2 regions of the Cellulosimicrobium sp. CpK407 genome follow, and region 2 is predicted to be linked to the other one. Evidence: predicted binding sites of a transcription regulator. Region 2 holds the regulator's gene; the other holds the start of a gene.
What was found. The regulator HspR, encoded in region 2, represses chaperone genes until heat shock. The targets are predictions, from matches to a motif close to AAGTTGAGTCNNNNNGACTCAACTT.
Positions count from the first base shown of each region.

Region 1: clpB (ATP-dependent chaperone ClpB) is a predicted target of HspR. The motif match lies at 3,221-3,245, and genes of this name have one in related genera.

Region 1 covers NZ_JBGNYC010000037.1:39,714-47,394, forward strand. Annotated here, with positions in the region: gene ABWU78_RS15225 (enoyl-CoA hydratase/isomerase family protein) at 1-280, shown strand, start outside; gene ABWU78_RS15230 (ThuA domain-containing protein) at 370-1,455, opposite strand; gene ABWU78_RS15235 (LppM family (lipo)protein) at 1,747-3,093, opposite strand; gene clpB (ATP-dependent chaperone ClpB) at 3,299-5,920, shown strand; gene ABWU78_RS15245 (diacylglycerol/lipid kinase family protein) at 6,045-7,025, shown strand; gene ABWU78_RS15250 (hypothetical protein) at 7,096-7,494, shown strand; gene ABWU78_RS15255 (UdgX family uracil-DNA binding protein) at 7,584-7,681, shown strand, end outside.
Region 2 covers NZ_JBGNYC010000054.1:6,005-13,685, forward strand. Annotated here, with positions in the region: gene ABWU78_RS18030 (sigma-70 family RNA polymerase sigma factor) at 1-2,514, opposite strand, end outside; gene ABWU78_RS18035 (hypothetical protein) at 2,690-3,487, shown strand; gene ABWU78_RS18040 (DUF1540 domain-containing protein) at 3,615-3,923, opposite strand; gene ABWU78_RS18045 (phosphotransferase family protein) at 4,133-4,861, shown strand; gene ABWU78_RS18050 (heat shock protein transcriptional repressor HspR) at 4,884-5,285, opposite strand; gene ABWU78_RS18055 (DnaJ C-terminal domain-containing protein) at 5,428-6,420, opposite strand; gene grpE (nucleotide exchange factor GrpE) at 6,581-7,243, opposite strand; gene dnaK (molecular chaperone DnaK) at 7,240-7,681, opposite strand, start outside.

The DNA of each region.
Region 1 (7,681 bases), on a different contig from region 2:
CGTCCCCGCCGAGCCCCTGTGGGACGACGCGCTCAGCCCGCGCCTCGCACGCCGCGCGGTCGAGGCCGTCGTCCGCCGGTTCAGCGAGGACGAGCCGACCGCCCAGGAGCTGGCGGAGGCAGCCGACGACCTCGTGGTCGATCTCGTCCAGCGGCGCGACGACGGGGGCACGGTCGTGCACCTCGCGGACTCGTGCGGCGAGCACTTCCTCGACGGGTACTGGCCCGCGGTGCGGTTCGACGCCGTGGGCGACGTCGTCGAGGTCACCGTCGAGTCCTGACTCGCCGGTACGCACGCGCTCGCCGGAAGACGCCGAAGCGGCCACGCCCGGAAGGCGTGGCCGCTTCGGCCGGAGGTGGGCTCCCGAGGTCAGAAGACGAGCGTCTGCTGCCACTCGATCAGGTCGCCGATCTTCGCGACGAGGGTCTCGTCCTGGAGACCGTGCGCCTTCCCCTGGGCCTGCTTGAGGATGTGGATCGCGTCCGCGTGCGCGCCCGCGTCGGCGGCCGCCTCGGCCCGGTCGAGGTAGTCGCGCACGCCGGCGGAGAGCTTCTCCGCGCGGTTCGAGCCGGTCGAGAGCGACGTCACGATGCCGTCGACCTCCTTGAAGGTGACGCAGTCACCGCCGCCGCTCACCTTGCCGGCAGTCCACTCGATGCCCCCGGCGAGGTGCGCGAGGAACAGCGGGTCCGAGTAGGAGGAGTCGACGTGGCCGGCGCCCTCGTACCAGGACCGTCCGCCCTCGAAGTTCTGGCACCAGGCCAGGGGGTGGTCGTCGCCCATGGCGTCGCGGCCGGGGTTGTAGGTCGACTCGTCCAGCGTGATGAGGACGTGCACGTCCTCCCGCGGGTTGCTGGTGAAGTTGTACCACTCGTCGAACCTCGTCCACTCCGCGGGGAGCATCTCGGTCGACGGGTGACCGGGGCTCTCGACCCGCATCGTGGCCGTCTGCTGGGCCGGGTGGCTCTTGAACCGCGCCGACCCGCCGCTGAGCTCGCTGTACCACGGCACCGCGTGCATGGTGTCGGTCGCGGCGTGCAGGCCGACGTACCCGCCGCCGTCGCGGATGTAGCCCTGCAGGGCCGCGAGCTCCGAGTCGTTCAGCAGCCGGGGACGAGCAGGGTCCTGGTTGTTGGTGCCGTCGACCGGCGAGGCGAAGAGGATCGTCGCGTACTGCGAGAGGTCCTCGGCGCTCGTGAACGGCGTCGAGTCGAGCGTCAGCTCGGGCTGCCGCGAGTCCCACACGTCGACCGTGAACCCGCGCTCCTCGCCGATGGCGATGACCGCCTCGGTCGTCTCGTCGATGTGCGAGTGACGGAAGCCGAGAGTCTCGCCGACGACGAGGACCTTGTACTCGTCGTCGGCCGCGCTCGCCGGGACCGCGGCGACCCCGACCGCGAGAGCGCTCGCTGCAGCGGTGAGGCCGGTGGCCAGACGCCAGGCGTGATGCTTCATGGTGACTCCTCGTTGAGTGAACCGGTACGCCCCCCGACCGTCGGGCATCCAGGTGCCCGGCGGCTTCGAGCGACGGTATCCCGCCCCGTCCCTAAAAGGCAATACCGATAAACAAAATGCCGTCGGGTGGTGGGGACGAGGCTCGGGGACGCACGACGGCCCGCCCCGGTCTCGGGGCGGGCCGTCAAGGGTGGTGCTGCGGGCGGACCGGCGACGGGGGCCAGCGGGTGGTCAGCAACCGCTGGTCACCGACGGCTGGTCACCGACCACGCGCCGTCGGACGCGCATCCGTCACTCGGGCGGCGGGCGCAGGCGCGTCGCGTCGTCGATCTCGTCGTCCGGGCCGGCGGGGCTCGCCGGGCCGTTCGGGCCCGGGGCACCGGGCTGCGGCGGGAGGGGCTGGGTCGGCGCGGGCTGCTGGTACGGCGGCAGCGGCTGCGTCGCCCCCGGCGGGACGGGCGGCTGGGCGGGGAGCGGCGTCGTCGGCGACGACTGCGGGTGCGGCGCGCCGGGAGGGGCGTACGGAGCCGCGCCCGGGTAGCCCCCCTGCGGCTGCGGCGGGGCCGGCGGCTGGGCGCCGTACGGGCCCGGGGCCGGGGGCTGCGCCCCGTAGCCCTGCGGTGCCCCCGGCTGCCCGGGGTAGGCGCCCGGCTGCTGACCCGCCTGGCCCGGGTAGGCACCCGGCTGCTGTCCCGGGTACTGACCCTGCTGGCCGGGGTAGCCCTGCTGGCCCGGGTACTGGCCCTGGGGCTGGCCGGGGTACTGACCGGGCTGACCGGCCGCGGGGTACGCGCCCGGCTGACCCGGGTAGCCGCCCTGCTGGAAGCCGGCCGCCTGGCCGTCCTGCGTGCCCGGCTTGGAGCGGAGCACCAGCCAGAGCACCAGGCCGATGATGCCGAGCAGCACGACGCCGCCGATCACGAACCACAGCCAGGCCAGGGAGCCCGAGTCCGAGGAGTCGCCCGCGCTCTCCCCGCCGTCGGGCGCAGTGGCGCCGTCGGAGTCGTCGGTGGCCTCCTCGGAGCCCTCGTCGCCCGTGCCGGCCGCGCCGCCCGCGACGGCCGAGCCGCGCGCCGTCATCTCGTTGACCTCGCCGACGACCGGCGTCCAGGTCACGGTGTTGCCGTCGACGGTGCCGTTGGACTCGGAGACCTCGCCGGGGAACGTGATGGCGACCTTGATGTCGAGGCTGTCCATCATCTGCCGCGTCATCTCGTCGCCGGTCTCGGGGTTGAACTCCTCGCCCGTCATGTCCATCGAGCCGCTCACGACGTACTCGTCGCCCTCGCGCGTCACGGAGATGGAGTCGGTGGCGCCGGTGTCGAGCTGGGAGATGGGCTGGTCGGCGTACGTGATCCTGGTGCCGGTGTAGCCGTCCTGCGCGTACGGCTCCTGCGTCGCGCCCTCGGGCAGGTCGGACTCCATCTCGGAGCCCATCTGGTCCCACATCTCCTGCGGGTCCATGTCCAGGGACTGGGCCATCTCGTCGGAGAACGCCATCACGACGCTGCCGTCGAACGTGTCGTCCTCGTTGAGGGTGATGGCCATGTCCATCCTCATGCACCCCGCGAGGAACAGTGCGAGGGTGGCGAAGAGGGCGCCGAGGCCGAGTCGTCTGCGCAAGGGTGAGGAGTTCACCGGCCCAGCATGTCGCGGATCGTCGCCCGAGGCGAGGGACGATGCCGATTTGAGACGGAATGCGGCCGAGAGTTCATCCACGTCGGACGACGGACCACCGGGAGGTCGGGCGCGAGGCTGACGATCGAAGTTGAGCGGAATACACTCAACTTTGGAGTCGTTCCACTGGTCAGACCATCTTTTCGAGCACCACACCGGAGCACCTATGGAAACGAAGTTCACCACGATGTCGCAGCAGGCGATCGGCGAGGCGATCCAGACCGCGTCGGCCGCCGGCAACCCGCAGCTCGAGCCCACGCACCTCCTCGCCGCGCTGCTCGCGCAGGAGGGCGGGGTCGCCGTCGGGCTCCTGGACGCCGTCGGCGCGGACAAGCAGGCCGTCGGGCAGAAGGTCCGGGCCGCGCTCGTCGCGCTGCCCACGGCGAGCGGGTCCGCCGTCGCGCAGCCGACGCCGTCGCGCGCCACGTCGACCGCGCTCGACAACGCCGCGAAGGAGGCGCAGGCGCTCGGCGACGAGTACGTCTCCACCGAGCACCTGCTGCTCGGCATCGCCGCGGGATCCTCGCAGGCCGCGACGATCCTGCAGCAGGCCGGCGCGACCGCCGACGCGCTGCGGTCGGCGCTGCCCGCGGTGCGCGGGAGCGCGCGCGTGACGAGCCCCAACCCCGAGGGCACCTACAAGGCGCTGGAGCAGTACGGCACCGACCTCACCGCCGCCGCCGCCGAGGGCAAGCTCGACCCCGTCATCGGGCGCGACTCCGAGATCCGGCGCGTCGTGCAGGTGCTCAGCCGCCGCACCAAGAACAACCCGGTGCTCATCGGCGAGCCCGGCGTCGGCAAGACCGCCGTCGTCGAGGGCCTCGCCCAGCGCATCGTCGCGGGTGACGTCCCGACGTCGCTCCAGGGCAAGCGCCTCGTGTCCCTCGACCTCGCGAGCATGGTCGCGGGCGCGAAGTACCGCGGCGAGTTCGAGGAGCGGCTCAAGGCCGTCCTGGAGGAGATCCGGTCCTCCGACGGCGAGGTCGTCACGTTCATCGACGAGCTGCACACGGTCGTCGGGGCGGGCGCGGGCGGCGAGGGCGCCATGGACGCGGGCAACATGCTCAAGCCCATGCTCGCGCGCGGCGAGCTGCGCCTCGTGGGCGCGACCACGCTCGACGAGTACCGCGAGTACATCGAGAAGGACCCGGCCCTGGAGCGCCGGTTCCAGCAGGTGTTCGTCGGCGAGCCCTCGGTCGAGGACACCGTCGCGATCCTGCGCGGCCTCAAGGAGCGGTACGAGGCGCACCACAAGGTGACGATCGCCGACTCGGCGCTCGTCGCCGCGGCGTCGCTCTCCGACCGGTACATCACCGGGCGCCAGCTCCCGGACAAGGCGATCGACCTCGTCGACGAGGCGGCGTCGCGCCTGCGCATGGAGCTCGACTCCTCGCCGATCGAGATCGACGAGCTGCAGCGCGCGGTCACGCGCCTGGAGATGGAGGAGGTCGTGCTGTCCGAGTCGACCGACCCCGCGTCGCTCGAGCGGCTCGAGAAGCTGCGCGCCGACCTCGCCGACCGGCGCGAGGAGCTCGCCGCGCTCACCGCGCGCTGGGAGGCCGAGAAGGCGGGCCACAACCGCGTGGGCGACCTGCGCGCCAAGCTCGACGAGCTGCGCGTCCAGGTCGAGCGCGCGATCCGCGAGGGCGACCTCGAGACCGCGGGCCGGCTCCAGTACGGCGAGATCCCGCAGCTCCAGCGCGAGCTCGACGCGGCCGAGGCCGAGGAGCAGGCGGACGACGCGTTCGCGGCGTCCGGGCCCGAGGCCGCCCCGATGATCGCCGACAAGGTCGGCGCGGACGAGATCGCGGAGGTCGTGTCCGCGTGGACGGGCATCCCCGCGGGCCGCATGCTCCAGGGCGAGAGCGAGAAGCTCCTGCACATGGAGGAGGTCATCGGGGAGCGCCTCATCGGCCAGCAGGCCGCCGTCCGCTCGGTGTCCGACGCCGTCCGGCGCTCGCGTGCGGGCGTCGCCGACCCGGACCGCCCCACGGGCTCGTTCCTCTTCCTCGGCCCGACGGGGGTCGGCAAGACGGAGCTCGCGAAGTCGCTCGCCGACTTCCTCTTCGACGACGAGCGCGCCATGGTGCGCATCGACATGTCCGAGTACTCCGAGAAGCACTCGGTCGCCCGGCTCGTCGGCGCGCCCCCGGGGTACGTGGGGTACGAGGAGGGCGGCCAGCTCACCGAGGCCGTGCGGCGCCGCCCCTACTCGGTCGTGCTGCTCGACGAGGTCGAGAAGGCGCACCCGGAGGTCTTCGACATCCTGCTGCAGGTGCTCGACGACGGCCGCCTCACCGACGGCCAGGGCCGCACCGTCGACTTCCGCAACGTCATCCTCGTGCTCACGTCGAACCTCGGCTCGCAGTTCCTCGTCGACCCGATGCTCGACGACGCCGCGAAGCGCGAGGCCGTGATGAGCACGGTGCGGGCGAGCTTCAAGCCGGAGTTCCTCAACCGCCTCGACGACGTGATCGTGTTCGAGCCGCTCACGCTCGACGAGCTCGGCCGGATCGTCGACATCAGCGTCGCGCACCTCGCGAAGCGCCTCGCCGACCGGCGCATCACGCTCGACGTCACGACGGCGGCGCGCGAGTGGCTCGCGCTCGAGGGCTTCGACCCCGCGTACGGGGCGCGCCCGCTGCGCCGCCTCGTGCAGCGCGAGATCGGCGACCGCCTCGCGCGGCTGCTGCTCTCGGGCGACGTCGGCGACGGCGACGTGGTGCGCGTCGACCGCGACCCCGAGGCCGAGGGCCTGACCCTCGGCACGGAGATCCTCACGGCCTGAGCATCACGCAGAACCGCGGTCCGCCGAGGGAGAGCCCGACCAGGGTTCTCCCTCGCGGTGCCGGGGCCGGTGCTTCGCTGTCCGACGCCGGGCGGGTGGTGCGGTGCCGGGACATACTCGGTCCGTGCCGACCGACGAGACGACCAGCCCCGCACCCTCCTCCCCGCGGCAGCCCGACGACGCCCCGCGCCGTTCGGCCGTGATCGTCAACCCGAACCGTGTGGAGGGCCTGGACGCGCTGCGCGACCTCATCGTCGCGCGGCTCACCGAGGCGGGGTGGCCGGAGCCCGCGTGGCTCGAGACGACGGCCGAGGACCCGGGCACGGGGCAGGCGCGCCAGGCCGTCGAGGACGGCGCGGAGGTGGTGTTCGTCAGCGGCGGGGACGGGACCGTGCGGGCCGTCGTCGAGGGGCTGGCGGGGACCGACGCCGCGCTCGCGATCCTCCCGGGCGGCACGGGGAACCTCCTCGCGGTGAACCTCGGCGTCCCCACCGACGCCGAGGAGGGTCTGCGCCTCGTCCTCCGGGGCGGCCGGCGGACCATCGACGTCGGCGTCGCGGACGGGCAGACGTTCGCGATCATGGCGGGGATGGGGCTCGACGCGGCGATGATGCGCGACGCCCCGACGGCGCTCAAGGCCCGGGCGGGGTCGGTCGCGTACGTCTTCTCGGCGCTCAAGCACCTCGCCGACGACGAGATGCACGTCGAGGTGACGGTCGACGGGCGGACGCGGCGCCGTCGTGCGCGCACGGTCGTCGTCGGCAACGTGGGCCGTCTCCAGGCCGGCACCAACCTGCTCCCGGACGCGGAGCCGGACAACGGGCAGCTCGAGGTCGCGATCATCGCGCCGCGCAACCTCCAGCACTGGGTCCAGCTGCTGTGGGGCGTCGTGCGGGGCAAGAGCCGGGTGCCGAGCCGGGAGGTCGTGCGGGGCCGGGAGGTCTCCGTGGTCTCCGACCGGCCGCAGCCGCGCCAGCTCGACGGCGACGTGATCGAGCCGGCGGAGCGGCTCGACGTCAGCGTGCGACCGCAGGCGCTGCACGTGTGCGTGTACCGGCCCGAGGAGTCGGAGGACCTCGCGCAGGGCGCCCCCGGTCGTCGGTGATCCCGGTGCCCGCGGTCACGGACCGCGGACGTCCCCGTCGCCGGACCGCGAGGTTCGGCAGGATGGGCGCATGAGCGCTCCCCGGCCCGGCCCCGAGTCCTGGTCCGCCCCCGCCCCGTCCGCCTACGGCTCGCCCGCACCGGCCACCGGCGCGCGACGCTCGCCCCTCGCCGTCGTGGCCTTCGTCCTGGGGGTCGCGACCGTCCTGGTGGGTGCGGTCGTCACGCTGGCCTTCCCGTTCGTGCTCTCGTCGTCGGGCTACTCGCCGTCGTCGGTCGGCGTGCTCCAGCTCGTCAACGGCATCTGCACGGGCGTCCTCGCGCTGGCCGCGACGGTCACCGGCGCGGTCGCGCTCGTGCGGCGGCTGCCCGGCACGGCGCTCGCGTCCGCCGGCACGGCGCTCGGCGCGGCGGCGCTCCTGGGCGTCGTCCTCGGCCTCGTCCAAGGTGCGCTCTACCAGGTCCTCTGACCACCTCCGCCCGGCCTGGTCCCGGGCCGGGCTCGTGCGTCCCGCGGGCGCCGGGTGCGAGTCGGCGTGCGGTGCTGCACGGTGGGCCCATGAGCCCCCGACGACCGGCTCCGGAGCGCCCGGGCGCGCAGGAGTGGCTCCCGCGCGGGCGTGCCGCGAGGGACGTCGACGCCCTGGCCCGGGCAGC
Region 2 (7,681 bases):
TCCCGGGGCGACCGGAACGGCGTCGTGGGCGGTGCCGGCGACCACGAGGGCTGCCCGGAGATCGCCGTAGGCCGTGCGATTCGTGAAGGGGACCGTCACCGATGCGGCACCGGCCTCACCACGGGCGCTGCACTGCACGCGCAGGCCGTCCCCGTCGACCCCCGACGCCGCGCCCTCCCACGGCCGGGCCACGTCGACCGAGGCGTCCGCGCTCCCGGCTCGCGCGTCCGGGGCCGTCCCGCGCAGGCGGACCACGGCCTTCTCGACCGCCCGGTCACGGTCCGCGACGAGCGTCAGCGGGACCGTGGACGCGGCGCCGGGTGCGAGGCTCGTGCCGGAGGGGGCGGCACACGTCACGCTCCGACCCTCGTCCGTGGCGCACGTCCAGACCCCGGCGGACCCGCCGGCGAGGGTGACGCCGGGCGGGAGGTCGACGGCGAGGCGCGGCTCGACGAGCGGCTGGTCACCGCTGTTGCGCACCACGACGCGCAGGACTCCCTCTCCCGGGTTGTCCAGGCGCAGTCCGTCGGACGGCGCCACGACGCGGACCTCGGGCCCGTAGTACCGGACGGGCGCCGACGGGAAGGTCCACGGCTTCGCCGGGATGCCGGTGGCGCGCACGGACGCGGCGAAGGGCGGGTAGTCGCCCCCGGACTCGGCCTCGACGCGGACGACGAGCTCCTGGCTCTCTCCGGGGTCGAGGATGCCGACCGAGCACGTGACCAGGCTCGTCCCGTCCGGCTGGGGCACCGCGCTGCCGCACGGGAGCGAGGCCGCGGACAGGGGGCTGCCGACGACGGTCCCGCGCGCGACGAGCGACGAGCCCGGGGTCGTCACGCCCGCCGGGAGCGTGAGGTCGACGAAGACCTCCTCCGCCGCTCGACCGCCGGTGTTCGAGGCGGTGATGACGAGGTCCGCGGGGACGCGCGCCGCGAGCGTGACCGGGGCGAGCGACAGCTCGAGGGCCGCCGGCGCGGGCTCGGGCGTTCCCGTGCCCGGGTCGGTCGGCCCGGGCGTGCCCGTCCCGGGATCGGTGGGCGCAGGCGTGCCGGGGCCGGTGGACCCGCCCGGCGTCGTCGTGCCCGGCGTCGACCCGACGGGCGTGGAGCCGTCGGTGGACCCGCCGCCGGTCCCGGTCGTGTCGCCCGAACCGGCGGTGGTCTGGTCGGTCGGGGCGGGCGGGATGTTCGTGGGCGACGTCGGGTCGGTGGTGGGGTCCGGCGTCGTCGTGGTCCCCGTGGTCGGTGACGCGGACGGGGACGGAGAGGACTGCGAGGTCGGGGTGGGGGCCGGGTCCGACGAGAACGCGCCGAGCGCGCCCGCGACGCCGAGCCCGGCGACCGTGAGCACGCCGACCGTGACGGCGGCCGCGGCGAGCGGCGCGGACGTGACGAGCGCGACGAGCCCACCGGCACCCGCGGCGGCGAGCGCGCCGCTGCCCGCGGCAGCGCCTCCGGCCGCCGCTGCCGCCCCGCCGACGGACGCCGCGCCGGTCCCGACCGCGGCGCCGGAACCACCGGCCGCGCTCGCGGCCGCTCCCGCTCCCCCGACGGCACCGGTGCCCGCCGCGCCACCACCGGCGCCCGCGCCCGCACCGCCGGACCCGCCGGCCGCACCGGACCCGCCGGCCGATCCCGCGCCACCGCTCGACGAGCCCTGCAGGGCGGCACCGACACCGCCGGCGACGGCCGCGCCGCCGACCGTCGGGAGCGCCGTCCCGACGAGGCCGAGCGCGCCGACGCCGAGGACCAGGGGGGCGATGACGGCGCGCATGCCGTGCGACACGTCGCCCAGCTCCAGCACGAGCGCGCGGCACTCGCCGCAGCCGTCGAGGTGCGACTCCACGCGCGCCGTCTCGCGCTTGGCGAGCCCGCCGCGCACGTACGACCCGAGGAGCGCGTTGACCGTGCGGCACTCCTCGGCGGGCACGGACGTCAGGTGCTGCTGGAGGTACGCCTGCCGCAGCCCCTCGCGCGCGCGGTAGGCGAGCGCGGACACGCCGTTCGCGGTGAGACCCAGGATCGGCGCGATCTCGGCCGGGGAGAGGTTCTCGACCTCCGTGTACCAGAGCACGGCGCGCCACCGCTCGGGGAGGTCCTGGTAGGCGCGCGTGACCGTCGAGCGCTCGAACCCCTCGAGGGTCGGGTCCTCGGTGGACGCCATGGGACCGAACGCCGTCTCGAACGTGCGCTCGTCGTCCGTCGGCTGGGTGCGCCGCGCGCCGTTGACGAGGTCGTAGGAGAGGCGTCGGACGACGGTGAAGAGGTAGGCGCGGAAGGTGACGTCGGGCCCGCCCCCGCCCTGCAGGACGGAGAGCGTGCGGGCGAACGCGTCGGAGACGACGTCGTCGGCGTCGGCGGTCGAGCGGACGTACTGGCGCGCGACCGTCCGGGCCGCGGCGGCGTGGCGCTCGTACAGCACGCCGTAGGCGCTGGTGTCGCCCTCGCGCACGGCGGAGATGAGCTCGGCGTCGCTGAAGGCCTCGCTCCACACCCGTTCCTGCGCCTGCGTCATGTCACCCGCCCCGGAGACCGCCCCGATCCGAGGCGTACGGTGGCCATAGTAGACGGCCGTCCAACTTCGGGGCAGAGGGCGTCCGGCGACGGAACGGTAACGGCCGGAGTCCTCCCCGTTCGCCCGATTTCACCTCGGACCCCGCGTCCCGGGAACTTCTTCGCCGACTCGCGTCATGGATCGGCCGCTCGTCCGTCTCATCGACATGGACCACCTCCACGGGTACACCGTGCCCGCTCCCGACGCGGTACGCGAGCGCTGGCGTCGCGCGAGCGCCGAGAGCGTCTGGCTGCGACCGGGCGACTGGTACCACCCTGCCGTCGACGCCCTCGCCGAGGCGCTGTGCGAGGAGCGGGACGGGACGCCGGCCGCCGAACGGCTCGGCCGGGTGCGGGCCGAGGCGGGGGTCGGGATCGGCGAGGCCATCGACGACGTGGTGTGCCTGTACCGGGCGCACGACCGCGAGCCGGGGACCGACCTGCTCCGCGCGGTCGCGGTCGGGTGGTCCGACGGCTACGAGGCGACCCCCGTGACGCCCGAGGTCATGGACCCCGAGTCCGGCCTCGCGACGTCCCAGTACCTGGTCCAGCGGCTCCGGGAGACGTACGGCGTCGCCCAGCGCGCCGGGGTCGACGCCGCCGCGACGCACGGCCTGCTCGTCGTGGACGTCGCGCTCGACCACCTGACCGGGTGGCAGCGCTTCGCGCGGTCGGCGGCGATGGGTCGCGCGCTCACCCACACGTTCGGCGACGGCCACCCCATGGCCTCGCTCGGCAACGGGCTCTTCGTCGTGCTCGGGGAGCGCGGCGCCGACGACGACGCGCTGCGCACCGTGCTCCGCCACAACATCGAGCGCACGGGGCTCGCGCTGGGCGTCACGGCGATCCTGCGGCGACCGCCGCGCGTCTGGGCCGAGCCGCTCCCCCGCACCCACGCCGCTGCTGTCCAGCTGCTCGACGCGCTCCAGCGCTGACGACCGCCGACGACCGCCGACGACGCGGCGACGCCCCGGCCGCGCGGGCGAGCGCGCGGACGGGGCGTCCGGGGGCGTCTGCGGCCGGTGGGTGACCGGCCGCCTCCGAGGAGGTCGAGGTCGCGCGTCAGCGCGGGGTGAAGGTGAGGCAGTCGGCCTTGTCCTCGCCGGACGCGCCGGCGCCCACGCGGATCGACGGGGCCGAGCACTCGAGCGAGGAGTTGTGGACGCACTCGGTGCGCTGGCACGCCCCGACGTGCGCGAGCACCTTCTCGAGGCCGCCCTTGGTCCCCAGCGGGATGAAGGTCGCGCACTCGGCGTCGCCCGCGTGACCGGCGATGGTCACCGCGCCGGCGTGGCACCCGTGGTCGTGGTTGTAGCCGCAGCCGTCGATGGAACACTCGACGACCTGGGGCATCTCCGTGAGGCTGCTCATCGCGATCTCCTGTTCTCCGAGGACCCGTGGCGGGCCGGGCTTCCGCGTCCACGGTATTCCCGGAATTCTGCGGTGTATAGCAAGGAAGGCCTTGCTAAGAAATGCAGAAATATCCATCAATTAGCGCACGGCATTCTTGCGGAAATGCCTGACCAGGGCTGATGCCGCGGCCCTCGTCAGGAGGGCAGGAGAGGCGTAGCGTCGTTCTCATGGCCCCCTCGCTCGGCGCGCCGCTGTTCTCGGGCGCCGACGCCGACCTGTACGCGGTCGGCGCCGACCGCGTCCTGCGACGCTCGCGCTCGGGGGCCGACTCGGTCGGCACCGCGGAGGTGATGCGGCACGTGCGCGCCGCGGGCTTCCCGGCCCCGCGCGTCGACGCCGCGTCGGACGGCGACCTCACCATGGAGCTCCTGCGGGGCCCGACGCTCCTGCAGTCGATCCTCGGCGGCCGGACGTCGCTCGCCGCGGCGGCCCGGACCCTCGTCGCGCTGCACGACGCGCTGCACGCCGTCCCGCCCCCGGCGCGGGGCGGACCCGCGTACGCCGCGCTCACCGCGCCGTCGCCCGCGGCCCTCGACGAGCCCGCCGCCGGGCGGTCGTGCGTCGTGCACCTCGACCTGCACCCGGCGCACGTCGTGCTCACCGCCGACGGCCCCGCCGTCCTGCACTGGACGAACGCCCGGCTCGGACCACCCGGACTCGACCTCGCCGTGACCGCCGTCGTCCTCGCGGAGGTCGCCGCCGACGAGGACGACGAGCTCGCGCCCGGCGCACGGGTCCTGCTGGACGCGTTCCTCCACCTGGCCGACCCGGCGCTCCTGCGGCACCTCGACGCCGCCGCGCGGACCCGCGCCGCGGACCCCGGCCTCGACCCCTCGGAGGCCGCGCTCGTCCCGGCCGCCGCGGCGCTCGTCGCGCGCGAGGCGCGCCGGAGCTGAGACCTGGGCGGAACGGCCGAGGTCAGGGCCCCGCGTCGTCGGGCCGGGGCCGCCAGATGACGAGCGCGCGCGCCTCGCCGTGCTCGACGAGCGTCTCGCGCAGCGCCTCCTCGACCCCGCGGCGCACGCTGCGCCCGCGCGGCACGACGACGACGTCGCCGCTCGCCGCCGCCGCGAACACCCGGCCGCCGGGCTCGACGCGCGCGGAGAGCGCCTCGATGCGGCGCTCCAGGCGCTCGACCTGCGACTCGAGCGCGAGGATGCGCTGGATGCCCGCGAGGTTGATGCCCTCGTCGTGGCTGAGCCGCTGCACCTCGAGCAGCTTCGCGACGTCGCGCAGCGAGTAGCGCCGGCCGCGGCCCGCGGTCCGGCGCGGCACGACGAGGCCGAGGCGGTCGTACTGGCGCAGCGTCTGCGGGTGCATCCCCGCGAGCGTCGCGGCCTGGGAGATGACGAGGACGGGCGCGTCCTGGTCGACGTCGCTCGCCGGAGCCCGTCCGGCGCCCCGTGGTGAGTCCTCGCCGACCGGGAGGCTCTGAGTCTTCCGGTGGGCCATCACGGCCCTCCTACTCCGCGGCCTGGCGGACCAGGTCGGCCCGCACGTCCTGACCGTCCGTCTCGGCCGCGAACGTCTCGACCGCCTCGCGCGCCGCCTTCGAGAGCTTCTGCGGCACCGCGACCTGCACGGTGACGAGCAGGTCGCCGGTCGCCTTCGCCGTCTTCACGCCGCGGCCCTTGACGCGCAGCGTGCGACCGGACGGCGTCCCGGCCGGGACCTTGACCTTGACCGACGCGCCGTCGAGCGTGGGCACGCTGATCGTCGCCCCGAGCGCGGCCTCGGCGAACGTCACCGGGACGGTCGCCCGCAGGTTGTTCCCGTCGAGCGAGAACACCGGGTGCGGGGTGACGTGGACGGTGACGACGAGGTCGCCGTCGGGACCGCCGGCCATGCCCGGGCGGCCCTTGCCGCGCAGCCGGATCTTCTGGCCGTCGCGCACGCCCGGCGGGATGCGGGTGGTGACGTTGCGGCCGTCGACCGTGAAGGTGACGGTGGACCCCTCGACCGCCTGGCGGAACGGGAGGGTCGTGGCCGCGGCCACGTCCGCCCCGGCCCGCGGGCGGGGCCCGCCGCCGAACTGCTGCGCTCCCGCGCCGCCGAACATCGAGCCGAGGATGTCCTCGAAGCCGCCCGCGCCCTGGCCGCCGGTCGAGTAGCGGACCCGGGTGCCGCCCGGGCCGCCGCCGCCGAACATGCCGCCGAACACGTCCTCGAACCCGGCGCCCCCGGCGCCGCCGGGGCCCGCGGAGAAGCGAGCACCGCCGCCGGCCATCGCCCGGATCGCGTCGTACTGCTCGCGCTCCTTGGCGTCCGACAGCACGGCGTACGCCTCGCCGATCTCCTTGAACTTCGCCTCGGCGCCCGCGTCACCCTGGTTCTGGTCGGGGTGGTACTTGCGCGCGAGCTTGCGGTAGGCCTTCTTGATCGTGGCGTCGTCGGCGTCCTTGGGGACGCCGAGCGCGGCGTAGAAGTCCTTCTCCATCCAGTCCTGTCCGGTCACGGCGCCTCCCTCCTGTCGGTGGTCGTGGTCCTGGTCCTTCGTGTCGTGCCTGCTGTCGATGCTGCTGCTCGTGATCCTCGCGTGCCCGACGGCGGAGCGCACCTCCGCGCGGGAGGTGCGCCCGCGCCGTCGGGCACGCGGGGGACGCCGGTGGTCCCGCCTACTGGGGGCCGACGACCGAGACGCGCGCGGCGCGCACGACACGGTCCCCGATCCGGTAGCCCGGCTCGATGACGAGGTTCACCGTGGTGGCGGTGGCCTCGGGGTCGGGCTGGTGCATGAGCGCCTCGTGGACGGTGGGGTCGAACTCGTCCCCGACCGCGCCGTAGCGCTCGATCCCGAACTTCTCGAGCGACGCGTCGAGCTTGTCGGAGATGGCCGCGAACGGCCCCGTCAGCTCGCCGTGCTGCCGCGCGCGGTCGATGTCGTCGAGGACCGGGAGGAGGGCGGTGAGCACGTCCTCGATCCCCTTCGTGCGCGCGGCCTCCTGGTCGCGCAGCGACCGGTTGCGGTAGTTCGTGAAGCTCGCCCGCTCGCGCTGGAGCGCGTCGAGGTGCTCCGCGGCCTCGGCCTTGGCGGCCAGGACGGCCGCGTCGACCTCGGCCTCGTCGGACGGCTCGAAGTCGAGGCCCGCGAGCGGGTCCGTCTCCGCGTCGTCCCCGGCCGAGCCGCCGGCGGAGCCGGCGCCCGCGCCCTCGCGCGGGCGGCCGGTCTCCGGGTCGACCTTGCGCTTGTCGGTGAACTGGAACGGCTTGTCCTCGGGGCCCTGACCGGGCTCGCGCCCGGCCTGCTCCTCGGGGCCCCGGTCCTCGGGGGACGTCACTTCTTGTCGTCCTCGTCGTCCACGATCTCGGCGTCGACGACGTCCTCGTCCGGAGCGGACGTCGCACCTGCGGCCGCGGTGGCGTCGTCCTGCGCGGCGCCGGGGTTGCCGGCGGCCTGCTCCTGCTCGGCCGAGGCGTAGAGCGCCTGGCCGATCTTCTGCGAGGACGCGACGAGCTTCTCGTGCGCGGTCTTCACGGCGTCGGCGTCCTCGCCCTCGAGCGCGGACTTCACCGACGCGATGTCGGCCTCGACCTCGGTGACGACGTCGGCGGGGAGCTTCTCCTTGTTCTCGGAGACGAGCTTCTCGGTCGAGTAGACGAACGCCTCGGCCTGGTTGCGGGTCTCGGCCTCCTCGCGACGCTTCTTGTCCTCGGCCGCGTGCTCCTCGGCCTCCTTGACCATGCGGTCGATGTCCTCCTTGGGCAGCGCCGAGCCG